DNA from 4 places in the Brevibacillus sp. RS1.1 genome. Region 1 is predicted to be linked to each of the others. Evidence: riboswitches for the same ligand, from Rfam matches in the RefSeq annotation. Region 1 holds a riboswitch; each other region holds the start of a gene.
The links. A riboswitch is a leader RNA that binds a small molecule or an ion and turns the genes downstream of it on or off. The one in region 1 is predicted to bind S-adenosylmethionine.
Positions count from the first base shown of each region.

Region 2: it holds a riboswitch for S-adenosylmethionine, as region 1 does, so the genes downstream of both, HP570_RS24285 (pyridoxal phosphate-dependent aminotransferase) here and mtnK (S-methyl-5-thioribose kinase) in region 1, are expected to answer to the same signal.
Region 3: it holds a riboswitch for S-adenosylmethionine, as region 1 does, so the genes downstream of both, metK (methionine adenosyltransferase) here and mtnK (S-methyl-5-thioribose kinase) in region 1, are expected to answer to the same signal.
Region 4: it holds a riboswitch for S-adenosylmethionine, as region 1 does, so the genes downstream of both, HP570_RS15545 (BMP family lipoprotein) here and mtnK (S-methyl-5-thioribose kinase) in region 1, are expected to answer to the same signal.

Region 1 is NZ_JABSVA010000005.1:295,049-300,093, forward strand. Features, by position in the region: gene HP570_RS18625 (ABC transporter ATP-binding protein) at 1-74, opposite strand, end outside; gene HP570_RS18630 (GNAT family N-acetyltransferase) at 210-785, opposite strand; gene mtnA (S-methyl-5-thioribose-1-phosphate isomerase) at 884-1,924, opposite strand; gene mtnK (S-methyl-5-thioribose kinase) at 1,921-3,150, opposite strand; SAM riboswitch class I at 3,284-3,429, opposite strand; gene HP570_RS18645 (anti-sigma factor) at 3,526-4,701, opposite strand; gene HP570_RS18650 (sigma-70 family RNA polymerase sigma factor) at 4,701-5,045, opposite strand, start outside.
Region 2 is NZ_JABSVA010000010.1:97,191-102,235, reverse strand. Features, by position in the region: gene HP570_RS24295 (aminotransferase-like domain-containing protein) at 1-728, opposite strand, end outside; gene HP570_RS24290 (hypothetical protein) at 924-1,394, opposite strand; gene HP570_RS24285 (pyridoxal phosphate-dependent aminotransferase) at 1,549-2,730, opposite strand; SAM riboswitch class I at 2,813-2,928, opposite strand; gene HP570_RS24280 (MFS transporter) at 2,989-4,245, opposite strand; gene moaC (cyclic pyranopterin monophosphate synthase MoaC) at 4,249-4,731, opposite strand; gene HP570_RS24270 (methylated-DNA--[protein]-cysteine S-methyltransferase) at 4,904-5,045, shown strand, end outside.
Region 3 is NZ_JABSVA010000004.1:74,078-79,122, forward strand. Features, by position in the region: gene HP570_RS14720 (sensor histidine kinase) at 1-684, opposite strand, end outside; gene HP570_RS14725 (polysaccharide deacetylase family protein) at 681-1,697, opposite strand; gene metK (methionine adenosyltransferase) at 1,846-3,051, opposite strand; SAM riboswitch class I at 3,185-3,286, opposite strand; gene HP570_RS14735 (S8 family peptidase) at 3,348-5,045, opposite strand, start outside.
Region 4 is NZ_JABSVA010000004.1:263,279-268,323, reverse strand. Features, by position in the region: gene HP570_RS15560 (hypothetical protein) at 1-374, shown strand, start outside; gene HP570_RS15555 (DUF3298 and DUF4163 domain-containing protein) at 492-1,109, opposite strand; gene HP570_RS15550 (methyl-accepting chemotaxis protein) at 1,265-2,740, shown strand; SAM riboswitch class I at 2,892-3,014, shown strand; gene HP570_RS15545 (BMP family lipoprotein) at 3,215-4,243, shown strand; gene HP570_RS15540 (ABC transporter ATP-binding protein) at 4,365-5,045, shown strand, end outside.

The sequences.
Region 1 (5,045 bases):
AGCACAGAGATTCCAATGACGTATCGCTTCCAATAGGCACGAAAAAACCAAGATAATTGCCGAAGTGTCTGCATGTAAATCACCTCTATTTATTTAGACCTAACAGCACGACTAAAAAAGGGCTTGCGAATCACGCGCAGCCCTCTTGATCTGTCTTCACCATCGTAATTTACAGAATTTTCATTGTCAATCAATGCATAAAGTTCAATCTAAGATTTTTTATCGGTTTTCCAGTCAAGCCATTCCTCTTTTAGCAGGCTGTAAGTGGCATGATCCACGTAATGATCGTAAAGGAATTCATTCCGGCGAAGTATCCCTTCCAGTTGAAACCCTAATCGTTCCGGGATCGATCTGCTCTTGTGGTTTTCCGTAGCAGCCTGAATCGTTACTTTTTCCAAATCCCATGATCCAAAGATTAACACGTCCAAGTAGGTCGCCACTGCTTCTGTCATCAGGCCCTTTCCCTGAAATTGCGCACCCAGCCAATAGCCAATGGACGTCTTTTTGTTGATCCAATCCACTGTATGTACGCCGACTGTACCAGCCAGACGTCCTTGGTACCAAATACCGTAGTGGATGCCGCGATTATCGTTGTACTGATGAATCGTCGCTTGGATGAATTGGCGAGAATCCTCTACCTTCTTCGTATAATTCAGCCACGGCAGCCATTCCATAAGATTCTCCCGGTTCGAATCCGTAAGCAAAAATAACTGCTCAGCATCAGCTAATTCTAATTGTTTCAAGTACGTATCTTCATTGATGGCTATCTGTTGGATCGTTTGCATACGAATCTCCCCTTTTCTTGGATATTTTACTGGAAAACGCCAAAATGAGCAAAAAGCGCCCGCCAGCAACAATAGGCGAACGCATATAAAAATGTCTTTTATTTTTTGCTATTGCCGATCTCTTCCGGCTTGAAAATGCCTGTCTCGGTAACGATCGCAGTAATGTACTTCGCTGGCGTTACATCGAACGCAGGATTGTACACCTTGATATCGTCTGGAGCTACCTGTTTGCCCAAGCCATGGGTAATTTCCTCAGCTGGACGCTCTTCAATCGGAATATCTGCGCCTGTCGGTGTGTCCAAATCGACGGAGGACAAAGGAGCTGCCACGTAAAAAGGAATGCCGTGAGCTTTTGCCAATACCGCTACCCCATACGTACCGATTTTGTTGGCGACATCGCCGTTCGCTGCTACGCGGTCTGTCCCCACGATGACAGCCTCTACTTTTCCTTGGGACATGACCATCGCCGCCATGTTGTCGCAGATCAGCGTCACATCAATCCCTGCTTGCTGCAATTCGAATGCAGTAAGACGAGCGCCTTGTAGAACAGGACGGGTTTCATCCGCGTACACCTTCAGGTTCCAACCGCGTTCCTTTGCCAAATAAAAGGGAGCAGTAGCCGTACCGTACGCTGCTGTAGCCAATGCCCCTGGGTTACAGTGCGTGAGAATTCCCATACCGTCATGCAACAGAGTGAGCAGATGCTCCCCGATGGTCCGGCATACTTCTGCGTCTTCCTTTTGAATCGCCAATGCTTCATCGAGTACTGCCGCCTTCAACTCGGCAATCGACGCACCGCTTGCTTTTTCAACACGAGCCTTAATGCGATCCAATGCCCAGAACAGATTCACTGCTGTCGGACGGGACGAGCCCAGGTAGTCTGCCTGCTGGTTCAATTCCTGCCAAAACTCGTCGTAGTTACTCGCTTCACTGCCACGAATGCCCAGGTAGAGCCCGTAAGCTGCCGCCATGCCAATGGCTGGTGCGCCACGCACTTCCAAGCGTCGGATGGAACCCCATACTTGCTCGGAGGTGGTCAAGTTCAAATAGATTGTTTCTACTGGCAGACGCGTCTGGTCAAGCAGGACCAATGCGTCATTCTCCCACTTTACAGGTGCCAATTGAGTGCTGGTTGTCATACTGCTGTAGCCTCCTGGTAGTAGCGTTCAGTTATTGTGCGTACGATGTCCGTGATATCTGTCGATTCCTCGATGCCGCCGCGACCGAGAATCAGCGCTTCTCCAATCGAGAGAGCCAGACGCTCTGCTTCTGCGCGAGTCTGGTCGTCTTCGATGGCATTCAGGTCCGCTACGCCTGCCAAGCCAATGACACGACGCAAGATTTTGCATCCGGCATAGCCTGCTGTATCCTGAATCAGGCGCTTCACGTAGCTTTGCCACAGTCCTTCGACATGGGCGCTGCGCTCTTTGGCGTGCTTGTGCCAGAGTTGAACGAATTGTGAAACGAATTCATTCCAGACATCCTCGACTGTTTCCAGTAAGTATTCGCGGTACGCTTCCCGTTCTCCTTGATCTTTTTGCAGACCGTGCTGTCCTGCGTAGTTGAGCAGCAAATTGGCAATAATCGCCCCAATGTCAAAGCCGATTGGGCCATAGTAAGCGAACTCTGGATCGATTGCTTTTAGGCTGTTTTCCGTGATGAAAATACTTCCAGTATGCAAGTCACCATGCAGCAGCGCCTCCGATCGCGTAAGGAAATCGTATTTCAGCTTGGCGATTTCCAGCTTCAGCGGCCTATTGTTCCAGATCGCCTCGACTTCGCGGCGGATCAACGGGTTGAAGTCGTTGGTAGGCGCATTTTCATACGGATCGGTAAAGACGAGATCTTCTGTGATTTTGCATAATTCTGGATTTATGAATGTTCCGACTAGCGTTTTTTTATCGTATGGATGTGCGCCCAGATCGGATGTGAAGAATAACGTTTGCGCGAGAAAACGGCCAATCTGCTTCGCAAATAGCGGATACCGCTTTCCTTCGATCAACCCTTTACGCATGATGATGTGGTCCCCGACGTTTTCCATGACGGTCAACGCAAGTTCCCCATCGAAATGATACACCTGTGGCACCAGGTCTGGAACGTATTTGTGCTGAATCCGGAGTGCCTCGCTCTCGATGCGAGCCCGATCAATCGTAAGCGGCCAAGATTCCCCCACAACGCGGGCAAAAGGCAGTGCTTGCTTGACAATGACGCTCTTACCGGTTGCTGGCTCTTGAATGTCAAAAACCAGATTGAGGTTGCCATCCCCGATTTCTCGGCTGGTCAGCTCTGCTCCTTCGCTAAAAAGACCCGGTATTTCTTTTACGTACTCCACTGCTTCCTGTTCAGTCAATGCGCGATATGCCATGATTCCAAAACTCCCCTCTACGTATTTTTCCTCTATCTCTACTTGTTTTGTTTGTGTCATGAGAGCAAAAAAGACCTCTTTTCCCGAAGAAAAGAGGTCGCTGTCGTCACGTGTAAGAACCGTGTTGATGTCCCCCTTATCTTCCAGACCACTTTTGTTTCTGCAGGAATTAGCACCGTGCATGTCGCCTGTTAATCAGTCGCTTTCTCGCGTCTGAATGGCGTCATGTCGGTTGCCGGGTATCATCGGGCCAGTCCCTCCACCTTCTCTGGATAAGGTATCCAAAACGTATTCGGTTTTTGATTTAGTTTGAATCATACAACCAACGCTTCCACGATGTCAACACCCTTTTGTGCAAAAATTCGCACCTTGCTATCAATAGCTGTATTGTGTTCCGGATGCCGCAGGTCGCTCCCAATTCCACCAGTCTACCTTGCCTAAAAACGCTGCTGTTATCGACTTTTCTGCCTTGAGCTTCAGCAGTTCTTTCGTAGGTCCGGTGAGGACGGCTCCGTAAATGCGAACCCCGTATTTCTGTATGTGACTGTATCGCTCTGCAATCTGTATATCTCTGCCAGGGAGTAAGGATTTTCCGATATCACGAGCCAGTTCCTCTTGCTCTGACAAATAACTCATCTCCTCCAGATAGTTTGCGATTACTCTGTCCCCAGCCCCTTTTTTATATACACCACCGTAATCCATTTCTCGCTGGGCAAATCCCCACACTTCCCCGGAACCAAAAAGCACATCTCCGCTTTCAGCTTGCTTGAGCTCTACCCCTGTATCTATTGCAAGCCAGACTGTATCTTGACCTGAAGAGGTAACATGGCGGGTAACCAGCTTATAATACTCCTGGTACGTCAGAAAGTGGTCAAAAGATATCGCAAGCTGCGAAACCGTTCCTTCGGGCAGCTTCTCCATTGTCGTCCAGGCAGCTGAGGTGAGAGACATGGTATCCTCCGTTTCCTCCTCTGCCGGATAACGGAAAAACAACTTTTGCTCCCTGACCCCGTTCGTCCATTGCGGCTTGGCATTCACATTCCACAGCACATTCGTACTCTCAAAACGACCCGCATTCTTTTCCTCTCCCCCAACCCGCTCGCTTAGTTCCATGCTGATGTTTCCGTACAGCAATCCGACCTGTGAACCACTCCCCCCCACTCTCACACCTGGTTGAGTAAAATTGACCATCGACTTTGCAACGCGGAACAGATCTTCATGCATCAGCGACCCCACCCAGCCATTCAGAATCAGCAACACAACACCGGCCAGAAAGGGAAGCCCTATGGTGAATCCTGCGTTGGACAACCGATTTTTCCATTTCCCCCGGCGAACAATGGCACGCTGTTTTTCAGCTGACAGTGTTTCAGACTGTTTGGTTTTCGCGTTGTCCTCTTCTGTTTCTTCCCCCAACAAAAGCCTTTCCAATCGCTGTGCGTACTCTTCGTCAGCGGCTATTTCTTCCTCGAATTGTTTCGAATCCTCTGCCGTCATTTCTCCACGCAAATAAGCAAGCAGCCTTTGCTCACGTTGATTCTCGTCCGTGTTCATCACTTGCTTTCCTCCCTCCACAACTGCCGCATCTTTTGTCGTCCCCGAAACAAGGAGCGCTTGACGTCTGCCAGCTCGATTCCGAGTACCTCTGCCATTTCCGCGTAGGAAAACTGCATGGCGGACAATAAAATGACCTGTCTCTGCTTTTCCGGAAGTTGCTCCAAGTAGTCATGGGCCACTTCCCACAGCTCTTTGTTCACGACATGCTCTGCCGGATCAACCGCCGATTGATCACATCGCTCCGGCAGGGCTTCCACAAACGCAAAGCGTTGTTTTGTCTTCTTGCGATAAACATCCACGAAAGCGTGATAGGCCACCTTGAACAGCCAGGGCCGTACTTT
Region 2 (5,045 bases), on a different contig from region 1:
CCTGGTGCGACAATTTTGGAAAAGGTACTGGTGTACACCACACAGCAATCGGTTGGATGCTCATCCAGTGAGAAAATGGAACGGTACGGAGCTTCCCCATCGAATTGGATCTCTCCATATGGATCGTCTTCCAGGATGAGAATGTTTTGCGCCTTGCATTGACGAAGCAAGCCGAGACGGCGCTCAAGGCTCCATACCTTTCCTGTCGGATTGGCAAAGGTAGGAATGACGTACACCATTTTCGGGCGATACTGGGCAATTTTTTTCGCCAGATCGTCCAAATCCATCCCATTGGCATCACCGTCTACCGGAATCGCTTTGATTCCCCGAAATTGGAACAATTGAACCGCTGCCAAATAAGTAGGGTTTTCGACGAGAACGACATCGCCTTCGTCTAAATATACACGACACAACAAGTCAACTGCTTGCTGAGAGCCCGTAGTGATGATCATATTATCTGCACCGACGTTCATATGCTTTTGCTTCATGCGGGATGCAATCCACTCACGAAGCGGCAGGTATCCATCGGTCAATCCGTACTGAAGAGCTTTTGCTCCTTTTTCAAATGCGCGGTTAAACGCTTCGCGCATCTCTGCGATTGGAAAAGAATCCTCTGCTGGCAGTCCACCTGCGAGCGAGAGCACTTGATTGCCTTGGGTCAGCTTCAAGATTTCCCGGACAGCCGAGGAGGATAGTGCTTCGACAGATTTTGAAAATGAGTACTCCATGTTCCGTTCCCCCTTGATTTTGCTTATCCTTGTTTTATCACTGTCAACAGCGTAAGTCCAATCTTTGCTAGCTATGAGCAGATAGGTTTTGACTATGTCGAGCGGTTGTTCAACCATTAGTCTTCACACACTGCATGCAAAAAACCCCTCTTCGTATGAAACGAAAAGGGGGTCATATGTATCGGCTATATTTTCCTAAGCAATACGGAACACACGTCGTTTCTCTGTTTGTGGAAGGAAAGAGAGGTCGACATGATTGGACGCTTCTTCCATACCGATATCGCTTGCCAACAGCAATGCCTCTTCCTGGAAGGTCGGCGTACAGCTGCCTTCATTCAGCTCACAGAGTCGCTTCAATCTCTTCAGTCTCTCTGCTGACTTCTCTACTCTCATGCATTCGTTCGTCAGCTCACATACGTTGACGTGACGAGCATCAGCGATCATGCTGATATCATTCACATGGACAATCAGCCTTTTGCCTTCTTCCGTAACAAATCCGATCGAGCAAAAATGCGCACCTGACATTTCCAAACGAGTGAGAACAGCATTGGCGTAAACTTCTCCCGTCCGCAAGCGAATCTGGCCTGCTTCAATGGCTCCGCCGATTTTTCGCTCGTTGGCGATCACCGTATACATATCCGTGTAACCGTTAATCTGATAGCGCATGGTACCCTCCCGCTCTCGCTGAGACTAATTATCATTAACAACAATGACATCGTATAATGAAAATCATTATCTGTCAATAATGAGAATGATTTTTATTCTAGAAGAAAAAAGCCACACTCCATCTATACGGTAGTGTGGCTTTTTTGCCTCGCTTTTATTTTGTTTTCGTAAATAACCCTAACCGCTCAATCCGCTGAACCGCTTCCGCGAGACGCTCTTCACTGGATAACAAAGCTGCTCTCACATAGCCCTCACCTGTCGGACCAAAGCCATTTCCTGGCGCTACGACGACATGCGCTTTTTCCAAAAGTAGGTCAGAGAACTCCACAGATGTGAAGCCGTTTGGAACAGGAAGCCAAGCAAAAAACGAACCTTGAGATGGCGGAGCCTGCCAGCCAATCCGATGCAGATTGGAGTACAGGGCATTGCGGCGGCTTTCGTAGACAGCGACGAGATCGCGGACGCACTGCTGCGAATCCGTCATCGCTTTGGCTGCCGCCATCTGTACTGCACCGAACAGACTGACGAAGTAATGGTCCTGAATGAGGTTGATCAGACGAACTAGCTCGCGATTACCTACCATGGCACCTACTCGCCAGCCTGCCATGTTGTACGTTTTGGACAGGGTATAAAATTCTACACCCACTTCTTTTGCACCCGGAACCTGCATGAAGCTGACCGGCTTTTTCCCGTCATAGCTGATTGCTCCGTAGGCGAAGTCGTGGCAGACAACGATTTCATGTTTTCGGGCAAAACGAATGGTTTCCTCATAGAACTCGAGTGGTGCGTTGACTGCTGTCGGATTGTTCGGATAGTTGAGAAACATCAGTTTCGCTCGATCCAAATCAGCTTGGGACAGCTGGCTGTAGTCTGGCAAGAAGTCATTTTCCGCCTTCAACGGCATCATGACCATCCGTCCGTTGACAACAGCAACCCCCGACCAATAATCCGGATAGCCTGGGTCTGGAACCAGTGCAACATCGCCTGCATTCATGAGTACTTGGCAAATCTCTACGAGTCCGGTTTTACTGCCGAACAAAATCGCTACTTCTTCCTCCGGATCGAGGTCCACATCAAATTCTTGCTTATACCAATGAGCTACTGCCTGCTTCAGTTCCACGCGTCCCTGAAAAGGCGGATATTTGTGATGGAGTGGTTGTGCCGCTTGCGCCTGTAATTCTTCAATAATGTGCGGCGGTGTCGGCAAATCGGGATTGCCCTGCCCCAGGTTAATGACGTCATGGCCTTGCGCAATGACCTTGTTTACTTTTGCCACCAGGGTCGCAAAAAACTGGGTAGGGAGTCGATCAATCATATCGGCGGGTTGAATGCGCATCTTTCTTCCATTCCTTTCTTGGGCCAATACAGTAAAACCCCCTTTTTCCATACAGAAAAAGGGGGAGATCAGCTTGGTCACGTCCTTATCTGTCAGGAAAAAAATCCTGCTGGAATTGGCACAGCATCTGTCCATCACATGGCACAGATCCGCTGCCGGGCTTCATAGGGCCAGTCCCTCCACCTCTCTGAATAAGTCAAACACACGGAATATACTGTTTTTTCGTCTATATCATACTACTTGAGCACGCAAATCGTGTCAAGATGCTTGATTCTGTACCGGCACGTGATGCCTTCTTTTTTGAAAAGAGGTGTGGAAAGCGAAGAATGCCACAGACAACAGACACAAGCCTGCCATTACGAACAATAGTCCCTGCGCGTGAATCGATTGGAAGATAAAGGCCCCGAGCAGTGGTCCGAGCATCCGCCCAGCTGATCCAGTCCCCGCAATCAGCCCTTGAATGAAGCCTTCTCGTCCCTCTGGCGTAAACTGTGCAGCAACTGCTGGCACCGCTGGCCACACGAGCATTTCGCCCAGCGTCATGATGAACATCCCCGCCACAAAGCCTGCATAAGCCGTTGATTGCGACAAAATCAACATCGACAAGGCAAAAATATAAGCGCCCAAGAGCATCTGGGCTTTTAGTGTTCGGGCAAAGCGTCGAATGACCCAGGCAATCAATGGCTGACCAAACAGGATCAAGCCGCCGTTCAGCGTCCACAACAGACTGTATTGACGGAGGGAAATGCCCAAGGATTGCATATAGGTTGACAGCACGGTTGTCCATTGTACATAGACAATCCAGCTAATTAATAGCCCCCCGCATAATAGCAGCAAGGCTCCCCATACCACCTTTGGCTCTTGCTGTGGTTGTCGCAGCACATCATCAGTTGCTTGCTCAGGCATGCTTTGTCCAGTCGTCGAGTTTTGGCGTTGTTGTTCCACCATTTTTAACTGACGCGGCAAAATGAGCATGAACATGGCGAGGACGATCACTTGTGAGATAGCATTACCGAAAAACGTCCAGGCAAATGACACACTGGCCAAGAAGCCGCCCAACGCAGAACCGGCAGCTACCCCCACATTGAGCGTGACATAAATCAGATTGATTCCTTTACGTCCTCCGTCCGGCCACAAAACTATGGCCAATGCATTCATCACCGGAGAAAGTAATCCATAAAACAGTCCATTCAACAGAAGCAGCACAACATAAATCGTAAAATCCTCCGTAACACCTAATCCGAGCGAAATCAGGATAACGCCGATGGAACCGACAATGATGGTGCGCATTTTGCCCCAGCGGTCAAACAGCATCCCGCCAACAATACTCCCGATCAAGAATGCGCCTTGGTTTAAAAGCAACAAGAAGCCGGCTACAGTCAGCGGCTTTCCGAGATGGTTATGAATATAAATCGTGACCAGCGGCCAAATACATGCCATTCCGGTAGAAAAAATGACGGCAGCAATCGCCAATAAACGAATGCTGCTCGGATAAGATTCCCACTTTTGCCTCATGGCTTACTTCTCTCCCCGATGGAAATCGCCGCTTTTTCCGCCTGTTTTGGATTGCAGACTGGTCGGACCGATTATCATTTCTTTATCCATGGCTTTGCACATGTCATACACCGTCAAAGCCGCTACGCTTACAGCGGTCAATGCCTCCATCTCGACGCCTGTTTTCCCTGTCGTCTTCACGGTTCCTGTAATCGCAAGCGTCGTTTCGTCCTCAAAAGCAAATTGTATGTCGATGCCAGTCAATGGCAGCGGATGACACATCGGGATGATTTCCCACGTTTTTTTGGCAGCCATGACACCTGCTACCTGCGCTACGGCGAGTACATCGCCCTTTTCGATTCGACCTTCGCGGATACGGGCGAGGGTTTCGGGTTTCATGCTGATTTGGCTCTCGGCTACAGCCACCCGTTTTGTGACGTCCTTCTCGGACACGTCTACCATCCGAGCTCGATTTTGTTCATTAAAATGTGTTAATTGATCAGTCATACGAGTATCGTTCCTCCTCTATCTTCTCCTACCTTACTCCCGACGCTGGATAAAAGCAATGGGAATGTAGATGGCTTAGTTTCGTTATCTTGCTCATCCACTCCTAAAAACGTACGAAGAACAAGTGAGGGAGGTATACTGTGCGTACACAGCTCAAAGGAGGCGTATGGAAATGGAAACGAAGAAGGATCAGACGGTACGTTGGTCAATGCTGAGACATGGCGATTGGAGCATTTATTTGGCTGCAACGGCTGCCGGGCTTTGTTATGTCGGCTCGGTCAACCAGCCTTTTGCTGAATTGGAAGCGTGGGTTG
Region 3 (5,045 bases), on a different contig from region 1:
TACCATTTCCTTCAGCTCGTGAAGTTCCATTTGCGCTTCTAAAATGCGTTCGTTCTTCAACATGCGTTCTACAATTTCCGAACGCAGCACGACATTCGCCATCGATTGAGCTGGACCGTCGTGAATCTCGCGCGCGACACGCTTGCGCTCTTCTTCCTGAGCCTGGATTACCTTTAAGCCCATCAACTGATGCTGCTTAGCCGATTCCAGCGCCTCGCCTATCTTGCTTAAGTCACCCGTCAAGTAACCAAGCACGACGCCCATTTGAGAAACCAGCTTTTCTGCTCGGACGATGGTTTCTTCCAAGGTACGCAGTTGACGCTCCAAATCATTTCTTCTACGCTTCAAATTGTTTTCCCGCTCACGGTAAATGGACAGTTCTACCTGAATACGGCTCGCCTCTTCATACGCAACCCGAATGTCTTCCTCCGTGTACATATGAAAATTACGACTGACCAAGACGAGCTTGTTGCGCGATTTGCGATACGCGAGTTCAAGCGCATCGACTTTTTGAATCACTTTGGAAATCTCTTGTCGAAGTTCATGTAAATCAAACTTCAATGAGTTACCATGCTGTCTGGCGTTTTCAGCTATATCAAATATTTGGGTTTTACTCGTTTCTACGGTTTCAATCGTTCGCTTGATCACCCCGTCCAGCACGCTGATGTCTATCGCTTTGTTCATGATTGCTCTCCTTCAAACTCATTTTTAGCCTTCGTGAACAACTGTTGGAGGTGCTCTTCTTCTACGTCTCGCAGTCCCATATCATTGCGTGGAATGGCAAACGGATCTGTTCCCTGTTTTACGAATCCACGATTAGATGTAAACACATAGCGGTAGCCAGCTTCACGTGCTGTCTCCAGTACGATTGGACTCGTGTATCCAAATGGCAATGAGATGACTTCGATCTCTTGCTTCATCCATTCGCTTAAGCTGATGCGGGATATACGAAAGTCCACGTAGAGGCGGTCCCTGTACTCTTTTTCGTCCTCTAAACGATGCAAGTCCTTCAGATAGACCGGAGCTGTTTCCGGGCCAAGATCGCCCCACTCATTTCTTTCTTCCTCTTCATGCAGACTGTACGTATGGGACCCGATTGTAACCAGTCCCGATTGAATCATTTCGTTAACTTGTTGACGCGTAAGTGGTGGCGTCATATTCTCCCGTTTTCGGTCAGCTACATCTCTTAAGCGCCCCGCAATCGCGAAGTTCACTGAAGGGTAGCCGTATGTACGTAAGATCGGAAATGCTTCTTTGTAGTAACTCTCATACCCATCGTCAAACGTAATCAAAACAGCATTCTCAGTCGGTAAGGTACCCGTCTCCATAAATCGCAGGAATTCCTCCAGCGAAATCGGATTCAGGTCATTATCATGCAAAAATTTCATGTGTCGGGCAAATTGATCAGGAGCTATGACATACCGCTGATTCGATTGATCCGTGACATGATGGTACGTCAAAACAACAACCTGATTGTTATACCACTTTTTCGTTTGAACCACTGCTTCTTCTGTTGGTGTGACGTTTGGCTCAGCATTTTTTGTCTCACTTATGCTTATAGACGTATCCACTTGGGGAAAAGGTTGCACTTCTTGTTTATTCTTTTTTTCCAGAAAAGATTCGCCTAAGAACCCAATAGCCACTATAAAAAACAAAAAAGTAAGAAACACGATCAGGAAGAGCCTTCTGTTCGGCAAAAAAACCCCTCCTCTACTTCCTCACTAGGAGATTCGACACAGTCATACAAATTCCTGTGCAACAATTGACCCAATAATTGGATGACTCTGCTCCTAAAAGAAAAAGAGCCCAGTAGCAACACCAGGCTCTTTTTATGTCTTTCGAATATTAGAGTTGAGCAGCCTCTTGCTTCAGAACTTCTGCTTTGTCTGTTTGCTCCCAAGGAACATTCAGGTCATTGCGTCCGAAGTGGCCATATGCAGCTGTTTGTTTGTAGATAGGACGACGCAGGTCGAGCTGCTTGATGATACCAGCAGGACGCAGGTCGAAGTGTTTGCGAACCAATTTCACCAGAGCTTCTTCGGAAATGGTACCTGTGCCGAATGTATCTACTGCGATGGAAACTGGTTGTGCTACACCAATTGCGTAAGCAACTTGCACTTCGCATTTGTCTGCGAGGCCAGCAGCCACGATGTTTTTCGCTACATAACGAGCCGCGTAAGCACCGGAACGGTCAACTTTCGTCGGATCTTTACCAGAGAACGCACCACCGCCATGACGAGCATAACCGCCGTAAGTATCTACGATGATTTTGCGGCCAGTCAAGCCAGCATCCCCTTGTGGTCCGCCAATTACGAAACGGCCAGTTGGGTTGATGAAGTATTTGGTTTCAGCGTCCAACAGTTCAGCTGGAACAACTGGTTTAATTACGTGTTCAACCAGATCTTGCTTGATTTGCTCCAAAGTTGTTTCAGGAGCATGTTGGGTAGAAATAACGATTGTATCGATACGAACTGGTTTGTCGCCATCGTACTCAACGGTTACTTGTGTTTTTCCGTCAGGACGGAGGTAAGCAAGTGTTCCGTTTTTACGTACTTCAGTCAGACGACGAGCCAATTGGTGAGACATGCTGATTGGAAGTGGCATCAGTTCAGGTGTTTCATTGCAAGCAAAACCAAACATCAAACCTTGGTCACCAGCACCAATTGCTTCGATCTCAGCATCAGTCAGTTTGCCTTCGCGTGCTTCCAATGCTTGGTCTACACCAAGTGCAATGTCAGCGGACTGCTCGCCAATTGCAGTAATAACACCGCAAGTGTCAGCGTCAAAACCGAATTTCGCACGGTCATAGCCGATTTCACGAATGGTTTCACGAACGAGCTTTTGGATATCCACATAAGTGTTTGTAGTGATTTCACCTGCTACGAGAACCAAACCAGTAGTTACGGAAGTTTCGCAAGCTACGCGAGCGTTTGGATCTTTGGACAGGATCGCATCCAAGATGGAGTCGGAAATTTGGTCACAAATTTTATCCGGATGTCCTTCAGTTACAGATTCGGATGTAAACAGACGACGACCTTTTTGCAAAGCCATGAGAAAATACCTCCTTTGACCTCATACAAATAGTGTGGTAGCCGAGTTAGGATTTTATCTACGTAAACGCAAATAAAAAACCTTTTCCGTTTTTTAGGAGGAAAAGGTTTGAGCGTTTTTTGCTTCCTTCATCCTCTTATCGGCCAGAACAGATGTCCGTTCTGCTGGTTAGCACCGCTCTAGCTCGGTTGCCGGGCTTCATAGGGCCAGTCCCTCCGCCTGCTCTGGATAAGAGTATCCATTACGGATAATAGAATAATTGTTTTTTTCAGAGATGTCAATAGGAAAAATTTTACTTATAATTGATAGGCTTTTGAAAGTACCACCACTACCTCGGCGCGAGTTGCTCTTCCATTCGGTTTAAAGGAAGAACCGTACCCATTAACCCAATTTCTCGATGTCAAAGCCTCGATGGCAGGAGAAGCCCAGTGACTCGTTGGCACATCCCGATAATTCGAGGTACCGTGATTATACATCAACACATTACGTGCCCGAGCGATCATTACCGCCATCTCTGCACGCGATATCGGCTGATCCGGCTTCATTTCATTCTTCGGGTACCCTTTCAAAATTCCCAATTGATAAGCTACACCTAAGTTGTGATATGCCCAGTGTCGCTTTTGCATATCCCGGAAGGTCGTTTTTCCTGTGTAGGTAGTCGCTACCTTAGAACCGGTCGCACGCATCGATTTAAGCAGCATCGTCGCAAATTCCGCACGGGTCACTGCCTGGTTAGGCTTGAACGACGCATCATTAAACCCATTTACAATATCGCGAGAGCTAAGTCTGACGATCTCTGAGCGCGCCCAGTGCTCCGAAATATCGCGATAACCCGCTATCAATTTCTGCTGCGTCACCGTGAGTCGGTACGATTCATATTTGAACGAAGTACCACTATTAAGGCGTACATAATATTTTCCTGGCTGCAAACGCAAACCGATAATATCGTTTCCTCGCTTAGACAGCTCCGCTACCTCATTCGTCGAAGCAAGCGCATAGTTCATGTTTCGATCGCTATAGAGCGCGAAACGAAAGCCGCTATCTACAGGAATGTACGGCGCTCGGAACGTCACATACGATTCACTATTCACAGTAAATTGGAACCAGTCGGAATCGGTAGCTGTCGGTATCGTGCCTGACATCACTGTCCCACCGCTTAAAGGAGACGCTGTTTGATAGGTGTCATTCGGCTCATTAAAATCTTTTTTTACTGGCGTGTATCCCAGATCTAGCTGATATTCGCCATTCATCGCATTGCGATTGTACTCACTCACACGGATGTAATACTTGCCTGGTGACACTTCTTTTTGGACGCGCTCTGTCGGATTGTCTTTTGTTCCATTATCGTAGGTAGGGTCCCAGACAACCATCTTTTTACCGAGCTCTTGTTTACCGATACTCAGCAATAGATCGACACGCTTGTTATCAGGACTAACAGTGACATCCAAATGCCCGTATTCACGAACATAGTAGGAGAACCAATCCTGATCCCCTTCATCGTGAAAATTGCCTGTTACACTGATTTCGTTGCCTACGAGTGGCCTTGCTGTCTCTTGCGTATCGTTCGGTTCGTTACGGTCCGGATTGATGGTAAACTTACTCGTCAGCACGTAGGTAAAAGCGTTGTTGACCCCTCCGTTACGCATTAACCGGATATTCATATTCCCCGCTTTGACCGGGACAGTTATCGTATCCCCATTCCCGAAGTACTGCGTAATCGGCGGACGATTCTCTGGGTAAAAGGTAGCTGCCATCGCGGAAGAAACACCGGATGTCACTGACGCTGTGAAGCTGACCTTCCCATCGTAAGGGATGTCCATCTTCAGCCAGTCTATCGTATCTTTTGGTCCCAAATTTCCACGTATCTGAGATTCGATCGGGAACGCTTTTGCTGAGTACGTTTGATTATTCGGTTCTAAAAAGTCATAGGATAAGGACGTTCGAACTGCCTTGTCGACATTTAGCAACCCGTAGCCCGTTTTCCGGTCCCATCC
Region 4 (5,045 bases), on a different contig from region 1:
CACAATCGGCTTTTGCTAGTGACGGATATGGAGATACGCAGGATAAGGCAGTTCCTATCAAAATTTACAAACCAATGTCGCATACTATTTCTGACAGTAATGATGTAGATTGGTACGAATATGATAATCGATCTGGACAGAGTATCAGTGTACTATTGGAATCTCCACAGAACCAAAACTATGATTTTGATTTGATCTATATTTCTGCAAACGGAAAAGTGCATGAGACATATAAACCCAATGATTTTGGACCAGGTGGATCCGATGTTCTGGGTCTCCAGATAGGTCTTGGTGATCAGGTATATATCAAGGTATACGGACACAGTGCATCTGATTTTGATAAAAATAATCCGTACAAGCTTACTATTAATTAGTAGAGAAAGTAGAAAAAGCACCCATGTGGTGCTTTCTCTTTTGCCACAAATACACCCAGGCGACTGTCATGAGAAAAGATACTTGCGCCTGGGGGTAAAAATGGCGGTACAGTGCATTTAATCCGCGGACAAGATGCTCAGTGGACCTTTTTCATTGATGATTGGCTCAAGTTCATAGACCGAAATGGGGAACATGGGGAAACCGACGTAGTAGGGCGTAATTTCGTACAACTGGAAGTAGATAACCAGTGCTTTGTCGGCGATGTAATAATCTTGATCGGGCTTAATCGAAGTAAAGCCATTAAGTGTGGGGATGTTTCTTTCTTTGATTTGACGCTTGATGTTTTCGGAAATCACCTTGACGTAATCGCTTCCTGGCTTGAATAATTCCCGCAGTGTATACAGCTTGCCTGTTTGGATATCAGCGGTGATCGAACCGAGGAAGGTCATGCCGTGAGCCATTTGCGGTGTATAGGCGTAGTTGCTCAACACAACACTGAAAATACCGCGTTCGTTTGTCTTGATTTCGTAGCTTCCTTGCATTTCTGTATTTCCCGGTACCTGGACCCGTTGTTGCTCGTGAATTAAGCCTTGAACCGTTTGATAAATCGCCCGGTTGATATCTTTTTCCGCTTGCTGGTTGGCTAATCCCGCCAATTGCGGATAGTAAATCGTGGTGTTCGGACGGCTAATCGTCCGTGTCAGCACGGTAGCTGGCAATTGATTAAGTTCCACTTTTCTCCGTTTACCTCCTGTACGCGAGAGTTGTGTAATAGCCTATTCGAAATTGTTTTTGGCTGTTCTCACTTTTTTCACAAATTTGCCAAAGGTTTGGCTATATAATGGGGAAAGAATCCGATACATAAGTAAAAAGCAAAAGGGGGGCAATTATGATTCAATTGATTCGCAATACCTTAACTGACAAAGAAGGTTTTATGATTTTTATCCTATGGAATCATTTGTGGATGGCGGGGCTCATTGCCTACCAAGTGGATGTGAACTTCTGGAAAGTGACGTCCTTGGGATTGCTGGTCACTTTAATTGTTTCGCCGTATTATTTCATTCGCAAGGATAGTCTTGTAATTCGTTACCTGGTGGCAATTGGACTCATGTTTTATGCGATTTCATTCGATCACTTTACCGATTACCAGGAGATCACCTTCCTCGCTTTTATCGTCATGGGCTTTTTAGCAGCGTATTTGGATTGGAAGCTGGTCGTAACAGCGGGAATTACCCAAATCATTGTCACGGTTATTGGGTTCTACACAGGAACCTACCAGATCTTCGATGGAGATTTTTCGGAGCTCAATTTGCTTATGCGTATTGTCACGATTCTCATGATGATGGGAGCCGTAACGTATCTCTGTCTCGCCGGACAAGCCTCTCTGCAAAAAGCGCACGACGCAAGGCAGGAAGCGGAAGAGAAGGAGCGCCGTCTGGGAGAAATGCTTTTGAACATCCAGGAAATGACGGAGCAGCTAGATCGTACAAGCGATCATGTGCATGAGCATGCGGAAGGTACGAAGCGCAATACAGATGAAATGATGGTAGCCTTCAAGGAAGTCGCCGTCGGTATGGAATCGCAGGCGAATTCTACGGTGAAGATCGAAGAAGAGGTTCAATCCATCGATCAGGAAATCGAGGCAGTCACATCGCAGACCAACGCAATGAAAACAGAATCGCAACAAAACAACCGTCGTTTGACAGAAAGCGTTCAGATGATGAACGATCTGTCCTCACAGATGGAGCAAATTGTGCAGGCAGTCAATGTAGCAGCCTCTACGATTCACCAGCTCAATCGACAGGCGAATCGCGTAGAGGAAATTGTCGGCGCTATTAATCAGATCGCGACACAAACGAATCTGTTGGCACTGAATGCGGCGATTGAATCGGCGCGTGCAGGCGAGCATGGACGGGGATTTGCTGTGGTAGCGGATGAGGTACGTAAGCTGGCAGAACAAAGCGCGACAGCCACACAGGAAATTACTGACATTCTCAAGTCGCTCCACCAGGAAAGTGAGAATGCGGTGCAGCATATGAGCAGTGGGGAAGTATCTGTTGCAAAAGGCCAAGAGCTGGCCGTAAAAACAGTGGCCTCCATTGAAGCAGTGCGTGCCGGAATGATGGCCTTCCTAGAAGCAGCTGATCAAGTAAGCTCCAGCATGGACCGGGTAAAAGTGCGTTCCGGCGAGGTTGCCATCGAGATGTCGACCATTACAGCGGTAACCGAGGAATCGGTAGCCAACTTAGAAGAGTTGTTTGCGACAGCAGAAAACCAGCATCAAAAAGTGCGTGAGATTACGGAAGAGCTGGGTGAGCTAAATACGTTGTCGCATCGCCTCCAGCAAACCTTTCACGTAAATTAGAGGTTGCGCTTCTCGCCAATTTCTAGGTGCTGAAAAGACGACTTTTTAAACTTTTATTTACTTGTAGAAGTGTTTGGAATTGAGAAAAAAGAATTGCATTTTCGAACCGTTCTGCTAGAATGAATTCCATTGTAACTAAATATATTCACCTACCTTATCAAGAGCGGCGGAGGGACTGGCCCGATGATGCCCGGCAACCACTGATCATGTCTATGCATGAACAGAAAGGTGCCAATTCCTGCAAAACCTGTACCATGGTTTTGACAGATGAGGAAGAGAACGGCTTCGTACGCAAACTCTTCCTCCGGGGAGAGTTTTTTTGTTGTATTTGTAAAAGAAGAGGAGGAATAAACGAACGATAAATTAATTTTATAAGAGAATATTCGTAAATAGTATTGAAAAAATAGGTAAAAAGCCGTACATTACCTAATAGGATAAAGAAAAACGTAAAGTTCGGATAGGGAGAGATACATCATGAAGAAGTTATTGCTGGCATTAACGACATTCGCAGTATTGGCAACAGGGTGCTCGACTGGCACAAGCGCACCGGCAGATCAGCCAGGAGGACAAGCAGCAGGACAAGAGGGCCCGGCCAAAAAGCGAATTGCTTTGATTTTGCCTGAGAAAATCGGTGTGAATCCATTCTTCCAACAAATGGACGAGGGTGCAAAGAAAGCCGCACAAGAGCTGGGCGCAGAAGTAAAAACGATCGAATCTACAGACCATGGAGCGATTGAAGAAAATCTGCGTGTGGCTGTTGCAGAAAATTATGATTTGATCATCACTTCTTCCTTTACATCAGAGGATGCATTGAAAAAAGTGGCTACCGAAAATCCTGACCGTAATTTTGCGATTATTGATACCGTAGTGGATTTGCCAAACGTTCGCAGTGTTACCTTCCGTGAGCAGGAAGCGGCTTACTTGGTGGGAGCAGCAGCAGGTCTGGCAACGAAAACGAACAAAGTAGGTATGGTTGTCGCTCTTGATATTCCGCAGTTGAAAAAATGGACGGTTGGCTTCGGAGAGGGCTTGAAAGCGACAAATCCAAAAGCAGAGCTGATGGTCAACTATGTAGGAAGCTTCACTGACCCGGCAAAAGCGAAGGAATTGGCTTTGCTCCAAGCTTCCAAAGGCGCTGATTTCATTAACGGTGCAGCAGCAGTAGGCGACCTCGGCGTTTTCGAAGCAGCGAAGGAAAAAGGCTTCTTCACAGCAGGTCAGGACGTTGACCGTACCACGATTGATCCAGAGCATATTGTTCTGTCCCAATTGAAAGGAACTGACGCGGCAGCTTATGAAACCGTGAAGACCTTTGTAGAAGGAACGTTTAAACCAGGTGTTGTGGCATACGGCTTGAAGGAAAAAGGTGTTGGTGTAACCTATGTCACACACGAAAGCAAGACGCCGCTGAATGCTTTTATTGGACAAGAAGTGGTGGATAAAGTGAAAGCGATCAGCGATGAGATTGTAGCGGGTAGCCGCAAAGTACCAGACCAGTTTTAAAAAGGTTCTCGGTACTGAACGTTTATTTATAGCTTGTGCACAGTGATGGATGTGACCGACTACGGCTGTGTAGTCGGTCTTCCATTTTCATAAAAGGACGTACAGAAATGAGGGAGTGGGAATGACCGATCGCTTGGAAATGAGGGGCATGACCAAGAAGTACGGAGATTTTACCGCCAACGACAAGGTGTCGTTCTCACTGGCAGCAGGAGAGGTCCATGCGATTGTCGGGGAAAATGGAGCGGGCAAAACGACACTGATGCGGATGCTGTACGGGATGGAGCAGCCGACGTCGGGAGAGATCGTGTTAAACGGCAAGCCAGTTGTTTTTCGCGGACCAGAGGACGCGATTCGAAATGGAATCGGGATGGTTCACCAGCACTTTATGCTCTTCGGAGAATTCAGTGTGACTGAAAATATCGTGATCGGATATGAGCCGAAGAAAGCAGGCTTTTTCAAAAGAAAGGACGCAGAGGACAAGGTGCGGGCGCTGAGTGAGCAGTATCGCATTCCGATTCATCCGCAGGCGATGGTAGCGAGTTGCTCGATTGGGGAACAGCAACGGGTCGAAATTCTGAAGGTCCTGTATCAGGGAGCGGATATTATCGTGTTGGACGAGCCGACTGCTGTCCTTGCCCCGCTGGAGGTACGCGACCTGCTGCAAACGATTCGAAACTTGGCAAAGAGCGGCAAGAGCGTCATTTTGATTACACATAAGTTGCAGGAAGTCATGGAGGTAGCCGATCGTATTACGGTACTGCGCGGGGGCAAAGTGACGAGAACGGTTTCGCGGAATGAGACA